DNA from 4 places in the Desulfovibrio sp. 7SRBS1 genome. Region 2 is predicted to be linked to each of the others. Evidence: predicted binding sites of a transcription regulator. Region 2 holds the regulator's gene; each other region holds the start of a gene.
The links. Region 2 encodes sigma-54, which starts transcription at its own class of promoters, with help from an activator protein. Its sites were predicted from a motif close to CTGGCACGGNNNNTGCTT; they were not measured.

Region 1: the regulator sigma-54 is predicted to act here: its motif matches at 2,248-2,265, upstream of nifA (nif-specific transcriptional activator NifA).
Region 3: the regulator sigma-54 is predicted to act here: its motif matches at 2,158-2,175, upstream of ACI0FJ_RS19440 (periplasmic heavy metal sensor).
Region 4: the regulator sigma-54 is predicted to act here: its motif matches at 2,447-2,464, upstream of nifJ (pyruvate:ferredoxin (flavodoxin) oxidoreductase).

What each region holds. Positions count from the first base shown of each region.
Region 1 is NZ_JBJKFD010000001.1:2,038,607-2,042,720, reverse strand. Features, by position in the region: gene ACI0FJ_RS09410 (radical SAM protein) at 1-282, shown strand, start outside; gene nifA (nif-specific transcriptional activator NifA) at 618-2,237, opposite strand; gene glk (glucokinase) at 2,914-3,906, opposite strand.
Region 2 is NZ_JBJKFD010000001.1:160,836-164,949, reverse strand. Features, by position in the region: gene ACI0FJ_RS00845 (PTS sugar transporter subunit IIA) at 1-299, opposite strand, end outside; gene hpf (ribosome hibernation-promoting factor, HPF/YfiA family) at 307-852, opposite strand; gene rpoN (RNA polymerase factor sigma-54) at 882-2,333, opposite strand; gene ACI0FJ_RS00830 (adenosine-specific kinase) at 2,670-3,152, opposite strand; gene ACI0FJ_RS00825 (tetratricopeptide repeat protein) at 3,412-4,114, opposite strand, start outside.
Region 3 is NZ_JBJKFD010000001.1:4,402,241-4,406,354, forward strand. Features, by position in the region: gene gltX (glutamate--tRNA ligase) at 1-1,386, opposite strand, end outside; gene ACI0FJ_RS19435 (NifU family protein) at 1,718-1,939, opposite strand; gene ACI0FJ_RS19440 (periplasmic heavy metal sensor) at 2,221-2,781, shown strand; gene ACI0FJ_RS19445 (DUF4405 domain-containing protein) at 3,007-3,825, shown strand; gene ACI0FJ_RS19450 (two-component system sensor histidine kinase NtrB) at 3,876-4,114, shown strand, end outside.
Region 4 is NZ_JBJKFD010000001.1:1,465,032-1,469,145, forward strand. Features, by position in the region: gene nifJ (pyruvate:ferredoxin (flavodoxin) oxidoreductase) at 1-2,358, opposite strand, end outside; gene ACI0FJ_RS06895 (sigma-54-dependent transcriptional regulator) at 2,870-4,114, opposite strand, start outside.

The DNA.
Region 1 (4,114 bases), 1.9 Mb from region 2:
AAAATCATGGATCGCGCCGCACCTGCTTCGGGCGGCGGAGCCAAACGCTGGGCCGCTCTGGCGGATGTGCTCAAAGACTGCCGGGCCGTGCTGGTGGCTGCCATGGGGGATACGCCCAGGCTGTTGCTGGAAGAAAACGGTCTGCCCGCACACGCGGTCAGCGGCTTTATTACCGACAATCTGGACGCGCTGTACCGCACCGGCGACCTGAGCGCATTTTCGGCCCGCAAGGCCAGGGCATGCGGCGGCGGTTGCTCCGGCGGCGGAGAAGGCTGCGGCTGAGAAAAGTTACCCAACTCCCATTGGGGCTGCCAAATAGGGAGCCCCCTCCCATCACGAGGTCCTGGTGTGTGCCGACACCGGGACCTCCTTTTTTGTATGGGCTGGTGAAAAGGGGGAGAGTGCAACCTGGCAAATGAAGGCGGGCCGAGACATGGTCTGGGCTGGTCTTGGCAGGAAAGAGAGAAGGGAGAAGGGGAAGAAGGCACGGGCAATTTTGCATGAAAAAGGCCGGAACACATGGCATGTCCCGGCCGATAACCAACTCCTCAGGAGGTTATGAAAATTGAGGAAATGCCGTGGCGTTGCATTTCATCAGGCGGAATACGGAAAAGCGTTTACTTGCTGCGCCGCTGTCTGGCTCGGCCTTCGGCAATAACGGTTTCCAGGCCGAACTTGCGGACCCGGTAGCCCATCTGGCGCGGGGTAAGGCCCAGCTCGGCCGCGGCCTTGTACTGCACCCATCCGGTGCGTTCCAGGGCGGCCACCACTTCGTGGCGTTCCATGTCTGCCAGGGAGGCCCCCGCTGGCAGGTGGTAGCCGATATCCGTCTCGTCCTGTTGGGGAAAGTATTCCGGCTGCACGGCGAAAGCTTCTCCGGAAGCTCCCGACGCACTGGAATTTGTTGCGGTCAGGTGGTTCTGGATGAAGTTCATGCCCACCCGTTCCTGATCGGCCATGATGACGAGCCGTTCGATGAGGTTTTCCATCTCTCGGACGTTGCCGGGCCAATTGTATCCGGTAAGGGCGTCCAGTGCCTCCGGGGTGAGGGAGAGGGTGCGGCCGTAGTCGTGGGTGGCCTTGTTGAGAAAATGGTTGAGCAGACCGGCCACGTCTTCCTTGCGGTCCCGCAGGGGCGGCACGGTAATGGGAAAGACGCTCAGGCGGTAGTACAGGTCGGGCCGGAAGGCTCCGTTGGCAGCCAGCTGGCTGAGGTCCCGGTTGGTGGCCGTAATGATGCGCACGTCCACGGTTCTGGTTCGGCTGGACCCGAGCCGTTCGAACTCCTTGTCCTGGAGCACGCGCAGCATTTTTGCCTGCAACGGCATGGCCAGCTCGCCGATTTCGTCCAGAAATATGGTTCCTCCGCAGGCTTCCTCAAAGCGTCCCGGGCGGGTGCGGGTGGCACCGGTAAAGGCGCCTTTTTCCGAACCGAACAACTCGCTTTCCAGCAGGTTTTCCGGAATGGCGGCACAGTTCACCTTGATGAAGGGATAGGCCTTGCGGTCGGACAGTTCGTGGATGATGCGGGCGATGAGCGATTTACCCACCCCGGACTCCCCAAGGAGCAGGACCGTGGCTTTGGTGGGCGCGACACGTTCGAGCTGGCGCTGGACCTCCTTCATGGCATGGGAACGACCCACGATGTAGGGCCCGCGGTTCTCGCGCGAAAGCTGACTGCGGAGCTGGACGTTTTCCGCCTTGAGCACTTCTTCGCGTTTGCGAATTTTTTCGTTGAGACTGACGAGTTGGGCGATAAGCGTGGCAACGGCCGATAGAAAGTCGATATCTTCCTCGACTTCGACATCGTCCAGAAACAACCTGTCCACGTTGAGAACGCCCATGGATTCCCCACCCATGAGGATGGGAACGCCAAGGAAAGACAGTTTGTTTTTTTGCACCCTGCGGGCCCCTGTCTTGTCCAGAAAAAGGGGCTCGCGGCTGACGTCCGGCACGTAGTACGGCTCTCCCGTCAGAAAGATGCGTCCGGTAACCCCTTCGTCCAGGCGGTAGACCCCCCGACGGATTTCTTCGGGTCGCAGTCCGTAGGAAGCGCTGATGTTCAGCAGGCCGGAGCGTTTGTCGTACAACGTCACCGTAGCGCGTTGCATAGCCAACTGCTCCGACAGTATCCTGAGTATGTCCGCAAGGGTCTGCTCAATGTCGAGTGCCTTGTCGATGACCTGGCAGATGCCGAGCAGTGCGGAAAGCTTGAGTTGGCGTACACGAGGTGACATGCTTTCTATTAAGCATTTATCGTGCCAATACGAAAACTGCAAAAGTTAATAAAAACAACATGTTGTATAATCAGATAAAATATTAGTTTTACAAAAATGGAATAATGGTGCTTTTTTATACAACAAATTAGTGATGTGAAGCTTTTTTGAAGGGGAAAAATGTGTTTTAAGTGGGCAAAATGCTTCGGGTGACTCTTTTTGTCGATTCAAAAGCAGAATAAGAGTCTGATGGTGTGGTAAAAATACATTTTTCGTATTTTTTGTTCAGTCTTTCGCTGGAACTCAGGATATTGAAAACCGTCTGCGGTCCGATTTCGCCGCTCTGGACGGCGGGAGGGGATGCCGCGATAGCCCTGAAAGTGCGGCCATGTGGTCGGTCGAATACGTGCCTTCCAAAAAATAAGCTCCCAAATAAGCCCTCTGGGAGGGGAGAGGGGCGGCTGTCAGGGGGCGTGGGAGCTGCAATATGGTGTTCCAGGCGGCGGACGGAGGGCAACAGGCCCCCCAAATTCTGATGCCGGTCGGCATGCGCGGGGGCATGGCTGCCACGCCCCTGCACAGGCCGGAATTACCAGAGCACAGGCCGGAATTACCAGAGCACAGGCCGGAATTACCAGAGCACAGGCCGGAATTACCAGAGCACAGGCCGGAATTACCAGAGCACAGACCGGAATTCTTAGAGTTCCAAGGCGTGGGCTGCCGATCCGGTCAGTGCCGGGTCGGAGTTGGTGATCAGGTACACCGGAATTTCCTTTACCATGGGGCTCAGGCGGCCCTTGTCCAAAAAGGCTTCCATAAAGGCGGCGCTGTGCACGGCTTCGGCAATGTGCAGGGGGATGCCTCCGCCCACGTACAGTCCGCCGTGGGGCCCCAGCTTGAGCGCGAGGTTGCCTGCTTCTGAACCGAGGATGGCGACAAACAGGTCCAGTACGGCCTTGCAGATGGGATACTTGTCGGGATTTTTCATGCCATTGCCCAGTATGACAGCAGTCATGTCCGGATTGGCGTCCAGTTCGGCCTGCAAAGCTTCAGGGACCGGGTAGCGGCCCGTGTCGCGAAGAAAATTGAACAGGTTGGGAGTGCCCATGCCGGAACAGACCCGCTCGTAGCTCACCCGGTGCAGGGTTTTGCGCAGGTAGGCCAGCAGCTCCATCTCCGTATCGGTACGCGGGCCGAAGTCCGTGTGTCCGCCCTCACTGCTGTGCGCCTGGTAGCATGAGCCGCCCCATGTAAGGTACGCCTCGCCCAGTCCCGTGCCCGGAGCGACAATGGCCTTGGGTGCCTTGTCCTGCGGTTTGCCTGGGTTGATTTCCTGCAGGTCGTCTTGGGAAAGATGAGGAACGGCGTAGGCCATGGCTTCCAGGTCGTTGAGCAGGGTGACGGGCAGGCCGCCCAAAGCTTCCACAAGTTCGGAGGCCCGGATGCTCCAGGGAAGGTTGGTGGCGTCCACGCGGTTGTCGATAATGGGACCGGCAACATCGAAACAGGCTTTTTCCAGATGGTCGGCATGGGGCGAACCATCCAGAAATTCCGCGATGATTTCGTCAAGCCCCTTGAACTGCCTGTTGGTGTATTTTTTGATTGGAGTTACCGGGCTAAGCCGTTCTTCCGTGGTGTAAACAGCCAGCCTGGTGTTGGTTCCGCCGATGTCGCCTGCAAGTATTTTCATGGTCACGTTTGTGGGGTTGTGCCCGCTGCACAGGCCCGAAAGAAGGCGGCGGGCGGTTCATGTTCTGCCGTCTATTTCGACGGACATCCTCTGTATACGTTCTCGCGGGCTTAAAATCCAATGGCAATTGTGATGGGCACAGGTGTTTGTGTGGCGAATTAAAAAACGCCTCTTGCGCAAACAAGAGACGTTTCTGATGGCGTTCCAA
Region 2 (4,114 bases):
AAGAAAATATGACATGGTTTGTGGTCCAGGGCCTGGAAATCCACCCCCTTGGCGCTGCGGCCAAAGATCAGCAGAATCCGTTCCAGTTCTTCAAGCTTGCCATGGGGAATGGCTATACCATCTCCAATTCCCGTCGTGCCGATTCTTTCCCTTTCCAGAAGTATGTCCAGCGCATGCTGCACGTCCACTCCGGGAACGTTTTGCAAAGGTTCAAGCAGTTCGCGCAAAGCCTCCTGCTTGTTTTCAGCCTTCATGTCGGCCAGCACATACTCTGGTTCCAGATACTCACCAAGTTTCATGATCGTGTTACATCCCGGGGTCGATAAGACCAAAATCCCCGTCGTTCCGCTTGTACAAAACGTTTACCCGCTCGTTGGCGGCATTGCGAAACACAAGGAATTCGTAATTGAGCGAATGAAGCTTCATGGCCGCCTCATCGAGGTCCATGGGCTTTACTTCAAACTTGTCCGAATGAACGATGGCCGGCCTCCGGCTCCCATCGTCCGAACCGCCAGTAAGCACAGCCTCCATCCGCCCGACCTTATCGGACATGGCATCACGGCGACTTTGCTTCTTAGCCTTGCTCTTCTTCACCTGGGCGACGACCTTGTCCAGGACCATGTCGGTGGTGGCGTACATGTCTTCGCTTTCCTCGTAAGCGGAAAGATGCAGATTATCTGCAACGACAATGACTTCCGCCATTTGCCTGAACTTCTCCACAGACAAATTGACCTGAACGTCTACGTTTTCCAGATTGTTGAAGTACTTGGCCAGCTTGCCAAACCGGTTGGAGGCGTAGTTCTTCAAGTGGTCAGAGGGCTCGAAGTTCTTGAAATTAAACGCCATGTTCATAGGCTACCTCCTAATTTCGGTTACGCAACTCAGAAATATTGCTTCCGCTTGCTCGACGATGCAATGCCGAGCGCCGTGCGGTATTTGGCAACAGTCCGACGGGCAATGTTGACCTGTAGTTTCTCCTTGAGCATTTCTGCGATCTTCTCGTCAGAGAATGGCTTTTTGGGGTTCTCGTCGTCCACTATTTTTTTAATGAGCGCCTTCACGCTTTCCGAACCTACCTGACTGCCGTCGTCGAGATCCAAAGCGCTGTTGAAAAAGAACTTCAATTCAAAAGTACCGTGCGGCGTGGCCACGTACTTGCTTGTGGTAATGCGGCTGACCGTCGACTCGTGCATGGAGATGTCGTCAGCCACATCCTTGAGGATGAGCGGCTTGAGCCGCGTTACGCCTTCCTCGAAAAAATCCCTCTGAAATTTGAGCAGACTTTCTATTACTTTGTAAAGGGTACGTTGCCGCTGGTACAGGCTCTTCATAAGCCAGACGGCAGACCGCATCTTTTCTTGGAAAAAGTCCTTGTCCGCACCGGCTCCGCCGCTCTTCAGGCTGTCGGAGTAGGAGTCGTTGATCTGCAGCTTGGGCAACCCGTCGTCATTGAGCACGATGACAAAATCATCCTCGTACTTGTACACATAGGCGTCCGGGCTGACGTAAATAGGATCTTCAGATCCAAAACTCGCTCCGGGCATGGGATCAAGGGTCTGGATCGTCTCAAGATAATCATGCAACTCTTCCATGGTCATCTTGAACTTGCGCAACAACGGCTTGTAGCGACGCTTTTCCAGATCTTCCAGGTGGTCGCCGACCAGGGAAAGAAGCACAGGGTCTTGGTATTCTTCAACTTCCAGCTGAATCAAAAGACACTCACGGGGCGTACGTGCGGCAATACCTACCGGATCGAGACGCTGAACGCGGTGAAGAACGCGCTCTACATCTTCAACGTCCGAGTCGGTCTCGCTGGCGATTTCCTCCACGTCGGCCTGCAGATAGCCCAGCCTGTCGAGGTTGCCGATAATATGTTCGCCGATGAGAACTTCATGTTCCGTAAGGTCGGAAAGACGCATCTGCCAGGCGATGTGTCCTTCCAAAGATGGCTTGGAAGAAAGACGAGCCTCGAAACTCATGCCCTCTTCGGGCACTTCGGCATTGCGGGACATGGACTGCTTGGCCGTGCTTGAAAACTCGCCAAGATAGTCTTCCCAATCCGCATCACGCAAAGCGGTTACAGACTCATCAGCCGCCGTAGCCGGTGAAACGTCTTCCGCCTTCGACGTTTGCACGTCGCCCGCATCGTCCGATCCGGAAACTTCGGCGACAACAGGCCCTTCTTCCAGAAAAGGATTTTCCAGAAGTTCCTGCTGCACCGTCTCCATCAATTCGAGGCGGGAAAGCTGAAGAAGTTTGATAGCCTGCTGCAACTGCGGCGTCATCACCAGCTGTTGCGTGAGCTTTAATTGTTGCCTGAGTTCGAGACCCATTATGAAGTACGTTATCTCCAGATAAAAAGCTGTACAGGAACTGGCCAGAGTAAAAAATAAGCACTCCGACAAGCCCCGACAAGACTGATCTTACAGGTTTTTCCCTACCTGTTACTCGTGAATCCAATATGCCATACTCTGCCCCAGTATGCAACAAAAAGGCCAAAATGTTCCCATAAAAGAAAAAAATGCAGCATCCCTGCGGTTGCCAGGTCGTCTCCCCCTTTTCGCTACGAAATCTTCATGCGCCCTTTCCCATTTTCCAATTCTAAAAAAAGCCCGCCACCTCACGATGACGGGCTGTTTTTTACCCGCTTTCAGCTCTAAGAAAAAGGCTCAGGCCTTGTATCCGATGGCCCGCAAAAATCCTTTGCGAGCGGCAATGTCATCCTCGGTTTCGATCCCGGCAGAAGTAAAACCGTCAATTACTCCCATAATCCCCCGCCCCTGATCGGTTTCCGCCACAATGACCTGTACAGGGTTGGCTGTGCAGCAGAACAGGCGGACGACTTCAGGAACGTTCATCAGGGTGTTCTTTATATTGATGGGGAACATGTCGCGCATAAAGATGATGAAGCTGTGCCCGCACGACAGGGTGTACGCATTCTTCCTGGCCAGTTCCACCAGCTCATCGTCCGTGCCCGACCACCGCACCAGGCATTTGTCCGAGGCCTCGCAAAAGGCGATACCGAATTTCGCCCCCGGGACCGTGCCCACGACAGCCTCGTGCAGGTCTTCCACCGTTTTGATAAAATGAGACATTCCCAGAACCAAATTCAGGGACTCGGGATTTTCAATCTGAACGACGGTCATTTCCATGGCGATTCCTCACTACCTATAATTAGGCAGGCAACCTAAATGGCCTGCGGGATATGCAAAGCCATGTTGTACAAGCTGGGCGGAAAAAGTCCAGTGCAGCCTGCCCCCGCAAGTTGAATGCTCCAGGCAAGAACATGATGCAGCAGAGAGTTCGGCCTTCCCCACTTGCGGTCTTCATCAGAAAAAAACCGCAGGAGATGCTCCCTGCGGTTTTTTTCTCAGCTTCATGGGCTGGCCTCAGCATTGCCCCAAAGAGCAATCAGGTGTCGTCCACCATGGCGCGGGGACGGCCGTTTTCCTCCGGCTCCGGGGTCTCGCCCCCCTGAGCCCACTCTTTTTTGTTGATTTTTTTGTATAATTTCGCAGCTTCCGTAAAGTCGGGTTTGCGTTTCAATGCTTCGACCAAGGCATCATTTGCCCTTTCCAGATCGCCCATGAAATAATGGGCCTTGGACTTGTTGAAATAGATATTTTCGTCTTCCGGCGTAATTTTTATGGCCTGCTCGTAGGCGTGCAGGGCTCCCACGTAATCGCCCTCGCGGCGCAACCGCACCCCCAGGGTGTTGAACGGGTTCGGAGCTTCGCTTTCGAACTTGAGAATTTCGATGAACAGAGCCTTGGTTTCTTCCAGACGATCGAATTGGGCGTGAATTTCAGCCGCCTTCTTGAGAAAGGAGCGGCAATTTTCCATATCGCCCTTGCCCTTGTAGGCATCGGCCAGTCCCTTGTACGCCTCGGCAAAAAGATCGTTGAGCTTGACCGCCTTTTTAAAGGCGATAATGGCCTTGCCGTACTTGCGGCGAAACAGGAAACTGCAGCCCATGTCGTAATACTTCTGGGCGTCGTCCTGGATGGTGATGATCTCTTCAAAGGCTTCGATGGCGTCGTCGAACTCGCCCATACTGACCATGTTCTGGGCTTCTTCCAGCTGGATTTCCTCGATTTCGCTGAACGTCTCGATA
Region 3 (4,114 bases), 4.2 Mb from region 2:
TGTCAAGGCGCGGTCCAGGCGGGCCAGGGTTTTTTCCTTGCCCAGGCCGAGCATGGTTTCGTGCAGGCCCGGACTTTGGGTGCGTCCGGTAATGGCCACGCGGATAGGCTGGGCAATGGCCTTGAACTTGAGTTCGTTGGTCTCCACGTATCCGTTGAGAACCTTGTCGATACCCTCTTCGCTGAACTCGGGCAGGGCGTCGAGGCCTTCGCGGATCGCGCGGATATGGACTTTGGATTCATCCGTGATGAATTTGCTTACACCCTTTTCCTCGTAGACCAGCTTGTCGTCGTCCACCAGGAAAAAGTCGAGTCCCGCGGCCATTTCCACCAGGGTCTTGGAACGCGGGGCGTACATGGGCACCAGGGCGGCAATGGCTTCGGTGTCGTTGGTTTCAATGCCGCGTTCGGCCAGCAGAGGAAGCAACAGTTCGGCAATGCGCCTGGGATCGGCTTCCTTAATGTACTGGGCGTTGAGCCAGTGCAGCTTGGTGGTGTCGAACACGGCGGCGGAAGAGCCGAGGTTGTCCGTGGTGAAAAACTCGATGAGTTCTTCGCGGGAGAAAATCTCCTGATCGCCATGCGACCAGCCGAGGCGGGTCAGATAGTTGAGCATGGCTTCGGGCAGAATGCCGTCTTTCTCGTACTCGATGACGCTGGTAGCGCCGTGGCGTTTGGAAAGTTTTTTCTTGTCCGGCCCCAGGATCATGGGCACATGGCCGAAGGCGGGCGGGGTAAGGCCCAAAGCCTGGTAGATGAGTATCTGCCGGGGCGTGTTGGCAACGTGGTCCTCGCCACGCAGCACATGGGTAATGCCCATGGTGTGGTCGTCCACCACAACGGCCAGGTTGTAGGTGGGGCTGCCGTCACTGCGGCGCAGGATCATGTCGTCCATTTCCTGATTGGGCCAGGAAATATGGCCTTTGACCATATCCATGTAATCCGTGGAGCCTGTAAGGGGAGCCTTGAGCCGGACCACGCGACCTTCGCCGGGGCCGAGGTTCTTGTCCCTGCAGCTTCCGTCATACTTGGGCTTGCGGCCTTCTTCACGGGCTTTTTCGCGCATGGCATCGACTGTTTCGGGCGAACATTCGCACCAGTAGGCCTGGCCGGATTCCAGCAGCTTGTCGATGTATTGGTTGTGCAGCTCGGTGCGCTGGCTCTGGTATTCAAGTTCGTCCCAGTCCAGTCCCAGCCAGTTCAGGCCGTCCAGAATGGCCTGTGTGGCCTCCGGTGTGGAGCGTTGGCGGTCCGTGTCTTCCACGCGCAGGACAAAGCGGCCCTGATTGTGTTTGGCCAAAAGCCAGGAAAAAATGGCAGTGCGTGCTCCGCCCACATGGAGGAATCCCGTGGGGCTGGGAGCAAAACGTGTGACCATGCGACTCATAAATTATTCTCCATTGCCGTTATTGGCTATGCGCCGGATTACCGGCGCGGAAATTTGTTGTGTGCGCCCAGGCTCGGACAGTATCCGGCCCGGCAACGTTCGGCCCGATAGGGCGACAACGTATGACAAAGGCGCTTCCGCCACAGGTGAAAGCGCCCTTGTTCGTAGCGTCAAGGGGCGGCCGGAACAAGTTGTCCGGCAGAAAACTCCGTACAGCCGTCCGCAAGAAGTCTGTTTGGAGCGCGTTCCGGCTCTCATCTCTCCTTAAATAGAGATGGAAAACCGGAGCATTGCTTTGCGCAGCAGCCTGCGGAGGGTTCTTTTCAGTCTGCTAGACCGATTCCACGCCTTTGACTTCCGGGACTTCTTTGAGGATGACCCGTTCTACGCCGTTTTTCAAAGTAATCTGGGACATGGGACAGCCATGGCAGGCTCCCTGAAGGCGGACCTGGACGATGCCGTTGTCCGTGATATCCACCAGTTCCACATTGCCGCCGTCAGCCTGAAGTACGGGACGGATTTTATCCAGTGCGGCTTCTACTTTTTCGCGCATGATTCCCTCCATACAAACATTTAGGGGAGAGGTAGCCGCTTCCCTGTGGCCTGTCAACGAAGAGGAAAGGGCAAGTGCAGGCAAGGTGGATTGCACATGGCAGTTCAAATGTGCACTCTTTGCACATTTTGCACTTTGAAGTGCAATTACTTGCACATAAGTATGGGGTGAAAAAAGACTGAATTCTGTAAAATCCTGTTTTTAAAGGATATTAAAGTTTGGCACGGTGCCTGCTATACCCAAGGCAAATGGCGACAGGCCTTAATACAAAGGAGACCAACATGACCCGTAAAAATGCAACCATCTTCGCGACATCTGCCCTGGTGGTCCTGCTTGCAGCCGCCACAGCCATGGCCAACTCGTATGGCCCCGGCCAAGGGGGACGCAACGGATCAATCTATAGCCAGCTTGCTCCTGAAAAGCAGAAGGCCTTCACAAATATTATGAAGGAATTTCAGGACAAAGCCTACACACTGCGTCAGGACATCTGGGCCAAGAATACCGAGCTCAATGCCCTTTCCAGCAACCCCAATGCAGACCCCAAGTACATCAGCGGGTTGGTGAACGACATCAATCAGCTGCACATCAAGCTGCACAATATGCGTCAGACGTACGGTGACAGAGTTGAAAAGGAAGTCGGCATCAGAGGCTTCGGTCCCAATTTCGGCAACTGCCCCGGCGGTGGCCCCGGTATGCGCGGCGGCATGGGCTCTGGTATGGGCGGTGGCATGGGCTACACCAACTGCCCCGGTCCCGACTATAACGGCATGCAGGCCGGCCAAGGTTTCGGCGGTCGTGGCGGACACGGCTACCACGGACGCGGCGGCTGCGGAAGATTCTAACCGTGCGGGCACACGGATAATATATAGCGAACAGAGTAACACAGTAATCTCCAGGGATATATAACACCCATACATCCCGACTTCATCCTCCTCCCCGGCTGGCGGGACTGCCCGGTCCCGCCCGCCACTTTTTTCCCCTGCTGCAACAATAAGAATTGCCCGCTGTTCACAGGCTGATGTACCCTCCAGGTGGCCGTAGCAAAAGTTTTACCTCGGAGTTGCAACATGCTGCGTAAAACGACATCCATGGTGCTTTTTCTGTCCGGTGTCTTTGTCCTGCTTACGAGCATCATCCTGTATATCGAACCTCATGGTCGGGTGGCGTATTGGGCGGACTGGCGCTTCTGGGGGCTTTCCAAGGGAAGCTGGGATGCTCTCCACATCACCACGGGGTTCTTGTTTCTGGTCGCAGGGCTGCTGCACATGTACTACAACTGGAAGGCCATCATGGCCTATATGAAGAACAAGGCCCGCGACCTGGTGGTGCTTACCGTTCCTACAACAGCGGCCTTGGTGCTTACGCTCTATTTTGCCGTGGGCACGTTCTTCGGCCTGCCTCCCATGCAGCAGATTTTGGATTTTTCCGAACACATCAAGGAAGGGCATATCCAAACGTTGGGCGCACCGCCCTACGGCCATGCCGAGCTTTCCAAACTGAAAAAGTTCGCAGGCTACATGGGCGTGAGCGAGCAGGAGGCGGTGACACTTCTCTGGGAAGCGGGGATAACCGCAACGGGCGAAGAGACGCTTGCCGATATCGCCGCACGCAACGACGCATCGCCTCAGCAGATTTTCGAGATCATAAAAAAGGGAACGGGCGGCAAGGTCGCCATGCCCGCCATGCCGCCGGAAGGTATGGGGAAACTAAGCTTTTCCTCCTTGTGCAGCCAGTACGGGCTTGATGAACAGGCTGCCGTACACTACCTTGCCGCACAGGATGTAACGGCAACCGGAGACATGACCATCAAGCAGATTGCCGCCAAGGCCGGACGCCAACCCATGGATATCTACCAACTGCTCAAGGCTTTTGCCGAGAAGAACTGAATATACGTACCGCCATGCAGATACGATCTGAAAGAAACGACAGTGGGCCGATGCTTCTTGCCGCATTGGCCCTGTCCCTTTTGTGCGCCGGACTGGTGTTTTTTACCTGGGACGGATTGCGCAGGCAGCGCAACCTGCTGGACGAGCATGTGACCCTGACCTCGCGCGTCATCATGCGCGGCATGCAGGCCAACCTGCTGCGCTCCATGCGGCCCATGCGCGGCCACGCACGCGGCGGCCACGGGCGCATGGCTCCGCCTTCCGACGAGTTGTTTCAGGAAATAGCCCG
Region 4 (4,114 bases), 1.3 Mb from region 2:
CTTGTTGGAAACCGTCTGGCTGAAGTCGAAGTTGGCGACTTCCTTGGCGGCTTCTGCGGCCTGAGGCTGCATGACCAGGGCTTTTTCCTTGGCAGGACAGATGTCGGCGCAGTTGCCGCAACCGAGGCAGTCCATGGTGTTGACCTGGATGCGCAGCTTCATGCCCTTTACTTCCTTGCCCTTGGCTTCCAGAGTCTTGAAGGACTCGGGAGCACCGGCCAGTTCCTCATCCGTGGCGAGCACGGGCAGGATGGCGCTGTGGGGGCAGACAAAGGCGCACTGGTTGCACTGGATGCAGTTTTCAGGAATCCACTGCGGGACGTTGATGGCCACGCCGCGCTTTTCGTACTTGGAAGTGGACAGGGGAACCAGTCCGTCGGCAGTGAAGGTGCTCACGGGCAGTTCGTCGCCCTTCTGAGCCAGCACCGGACGGGCAATGTTCTTGATGTAATCGGGCTCGTCCGCAACAACAGCCGCGGTTTCGTCCTTGGCGTCCTTCCAGGAAGCAGGAACATCGATTTTGACAAGGTTGTCAGCAGCCTGTTCAACTGCAGCGATGTTCATGTTGACAATCTTGTCACCCTTCTTGCCGTATGCCTTCTTGATGGATTCCTTCAGGTAGGCAACAGCGTCATCAAAGGGAATGACTTCCGCCAGCTTGAAGAAGGCGGTCTGCATGATCATATTGATGCGTCCGCCCAGTCCGACGCTGGCAGCGATCTTGACTGCGTCGACGGTGTACAGGCGGATATTCTTTTCAGCCAGGACGCGACGCATGGCAGCGGGCAGCTCGGATTCCATCTGATCGACGGTCCAGGGGCAGTTCAGCACGAACACACCGCCGTCCTTGATGCCTTCCAGTACGTCGTACAGGTGCACGTAGCTGGGGTTGTGGCAGGCCACGTAGTCGGCCGCGTTGACCAGATAGGTGGACTGGATGGGCTGCTTGCCGAAACGCAGGTGGGAAACCGTGATGCCGCCGGACTTTTTGGAGTCGTAGGCAAAGTATCCCTGAGCGTACAGGTCGGTCTTGTCACCGATGATTTTAATGGCCTGCTTGTTGGCGCCAACCGTACCGTCGGCACCCAGTCCCCAGAACTTGCACTGGACAGTGCCTTCGGGAGTGGTGTCGGCGAAAGGAGCAACGTCCAGAGACAGGTTGGTGACGTCGTCTTTGATACCCACGGTGAAGTGGTTACGGGGAGTGGCGGCAGCCATGTTGTCGTACACGGCCTTGACCATTGCGGGGTTGAACTCCTTGGAGCCCAAACCATAACGGCCGCCGACAACCGGCAGATCCGAACCCTTTTCACGCAGGGCGGTGCACACGTCCAGGTACAGCGGCTCGCCGTGCGCGCCGGGTTCCTTGGTGCGGTCCAGAACGGACAGGCACTTCACCGTCTTGGGCAGAGCGTCGAGCATGGCTTCGGGAATGAAGGGACGATACATGCGCACCTTGACCAGACCGACCTTTTCGCCATTGGCGTTCAGGCGGTTGACCACTTCTTCGATGGTCTCGCAGGCGGAGCCCATGGAAATGATGACGCGATCGGCTTCGGGATGTCCGACGTAGTCGAACAGGCTGTATTTGCGACCGGTCAGTTCGCTGACCTTGCGCATCTCTTCCGCAACGATGGCGGCAAGATTATTGTAGTAGGGGTTGGCGGCTTCGCGACCCTGGAAGTAGATATCCGGGTTCTGAGCCGTACCACGAATCTGAGGATGTTCGGGATTCATGGAGCGGGCACGGAATTCGGCGATCTTGTCGAAGTTCACCAATTTCTTCATGTCCGCGTAATCGATCATCTCGACCTTCTGGATTTCGTGCGAAGTCCGGAAGCCGTCGAAGAAGTGCAGGAAAGGCACGCTGGATTCGATGGCCGAAAGGTGAGAGACCAGGGCCATATCCATGGCTTCCTGAACCGAGTTGGAGGACAGCATGGCAAAGCCGGTCTGGCGGCATGCCATAACGTCCTGGTGGTCGCCGAAGATGGACAGGGCGTGGGCGGCAATGGCCCGGGCAGACACATGGAAGACACCGGGAAGCAGTTCACCGGAAATCTTGTACATGTTGGGGATCATGAGCAGCAGGCCCTGAGAGGCAGTGAAGGTGCTGGTCAGTGCGCCTGCGGCCAAAGAGCCGTGGACGGCACCGGCAGCGCCGGCTTCGCTCTGCATCTGCTTCACATTGACCTTCTGGTCAAAGATGTTCAGCTGACCTTGGGCGGCCCATTCGTCGGCCAGTTCGCCCATGGTGGACGACGGGGTGATGGGATAGATGGCCGCAGTGTCGCTCATTGCATACGCAACGTACGCAGCAGCAGTGTTGCCATCGATGGTTTTCATGGTTTTCGCCATTTCCCAGTTCTCCTTGGGTTTTATTGAGGTGTCTCTTCGCGGCCCCGCTATTCCCCGCCTTTTACGGATCCGCGACGTTGCGCTATAGAATCAACATTCATGCCAGCCGAAAAGAGCAGAAACAAAGCTAATGTTTACAGAACATTAACAAGGTCAAGCTATTTTAACAGGTTGGCAGTGTCCCATTGGCGTCCGTTTTTTCAGACAATCCGCCCAAAACGGAAAAGCCGATGCAACAGAATGTTTAACGCAATGTGCGGTTCCCGGGGATATATAAGGGCCGTCCGTTTTTCCGGGATTCACGAACAGCAAGCGTCCGCCTCGTCTTGAGGCCGGCGTCCTATTTCCAAAACAGCCCCCCAACATGGTGGCATGCCGGAAGACAGAATACGGCGGAAGAACTTGATGGTTGAGGTTGAATCTTCTTTTTCGGATCGCAGGTCTTCCGCTGGTTTGCGCCCTTGCGCACCGTGTCCGAAAAATCAGACGCACAAAACAACAAACTGAAACTTCAAATATTCATGTCGTGCTTTTTGAGCAGCGCATACAAATGCGACCGCGACAGCCCGGAGAGCGCCATCATGGTAGCCAGATCACCGTCTGTGCTCCGAATCAGCTCCTTGAGGTACTCGACTTCCGCCAACCCCTTGAACTCTCTGAGTGTCGGCATATCCTCGTGGAACACACACATGGTGGAATGCATGGACTCCGTAAAGCCTTCTTCCGGCTTTTCGTCCATGGCGGTTCCTCCGGGGCGTGTTCCGCCCCCGATTCCTACACCGGGGAGTCCACCGTTATCCTCCCCCTGCCCGCTTCCATCCTCGGCAAACTGGGCCTTGGCGACCTTGATCCGGATATCGCGGGGCAGATGCATGGTGTAAATGGTCTTTTCCCCCTGCGAAGCGTAGTAGGCCCGCTCCAGAACATTGAACAGTTCCCGGACATTGCCGGGCCAGTCGTAGCTTTGCAGGGTGGGGATGAAGTGCGAATCCATGCCTTTAATCGGCATGTGGTTGTGTTCGCACAACTCCGCCAGATGGTGCAGGGTCAGGTGTTTTATATCATCGAGGCGCTTGCGCAGAGGTGGCAGGTTCAGGTGTACGGTCTTGAGGCGAAACAGCAGATCGCGGCGGAATTCGCCCCTCTCGACCATGGCTTCAAGATCCCTGTTCGTCGCGGAGATCAGCCTGAAATCGCTGTGAATCTCCTGGGTGTCGCCCACGGGACGGAACCTGCGCTCCTGCAGCACGCGCAGGAAAGCCTTCTGCATGTCCATGGGCAGTTCGCCAATCTCGTCCAGGAAGAGGGTTCCCCCGTCTGCCTGGCGCACAAGCCCTTCGTTATCTTGATGTGCTCCGGTAAACGCACCCTTTTTGTGGCCAAAGAGGATGCTCTCCACCAGGGAGCCGGTCATGGCGGCACAGTCCACAACCACAAAATTATTCTGCGCCCTGGAGCTGTTTTTATGGATGGTGCGGGCGAATAATTCCTTGCCGGTGCCTGTCTCGCCTGTAATGAGCGCATTGGAAGCAGACTGGGCAGCCTGGGCAACCAGGTCAAAACAGGCGCGCAGCGACGGGCTGCGTCCGACCACGCCTTCCAGGTCCAGGGCAACCGCTTCGTTGGAAGCCGCTTTTTCCTTATGATATTTGATGGCCCGCCCAAGCGTGAGGCTGATCTGCTTGATGGATGAAGGCTTGAGCAAATAGTCCCAGGCGCCTTCGCTGATAGCCAGCTCCGCACCGTCGGGATCGCC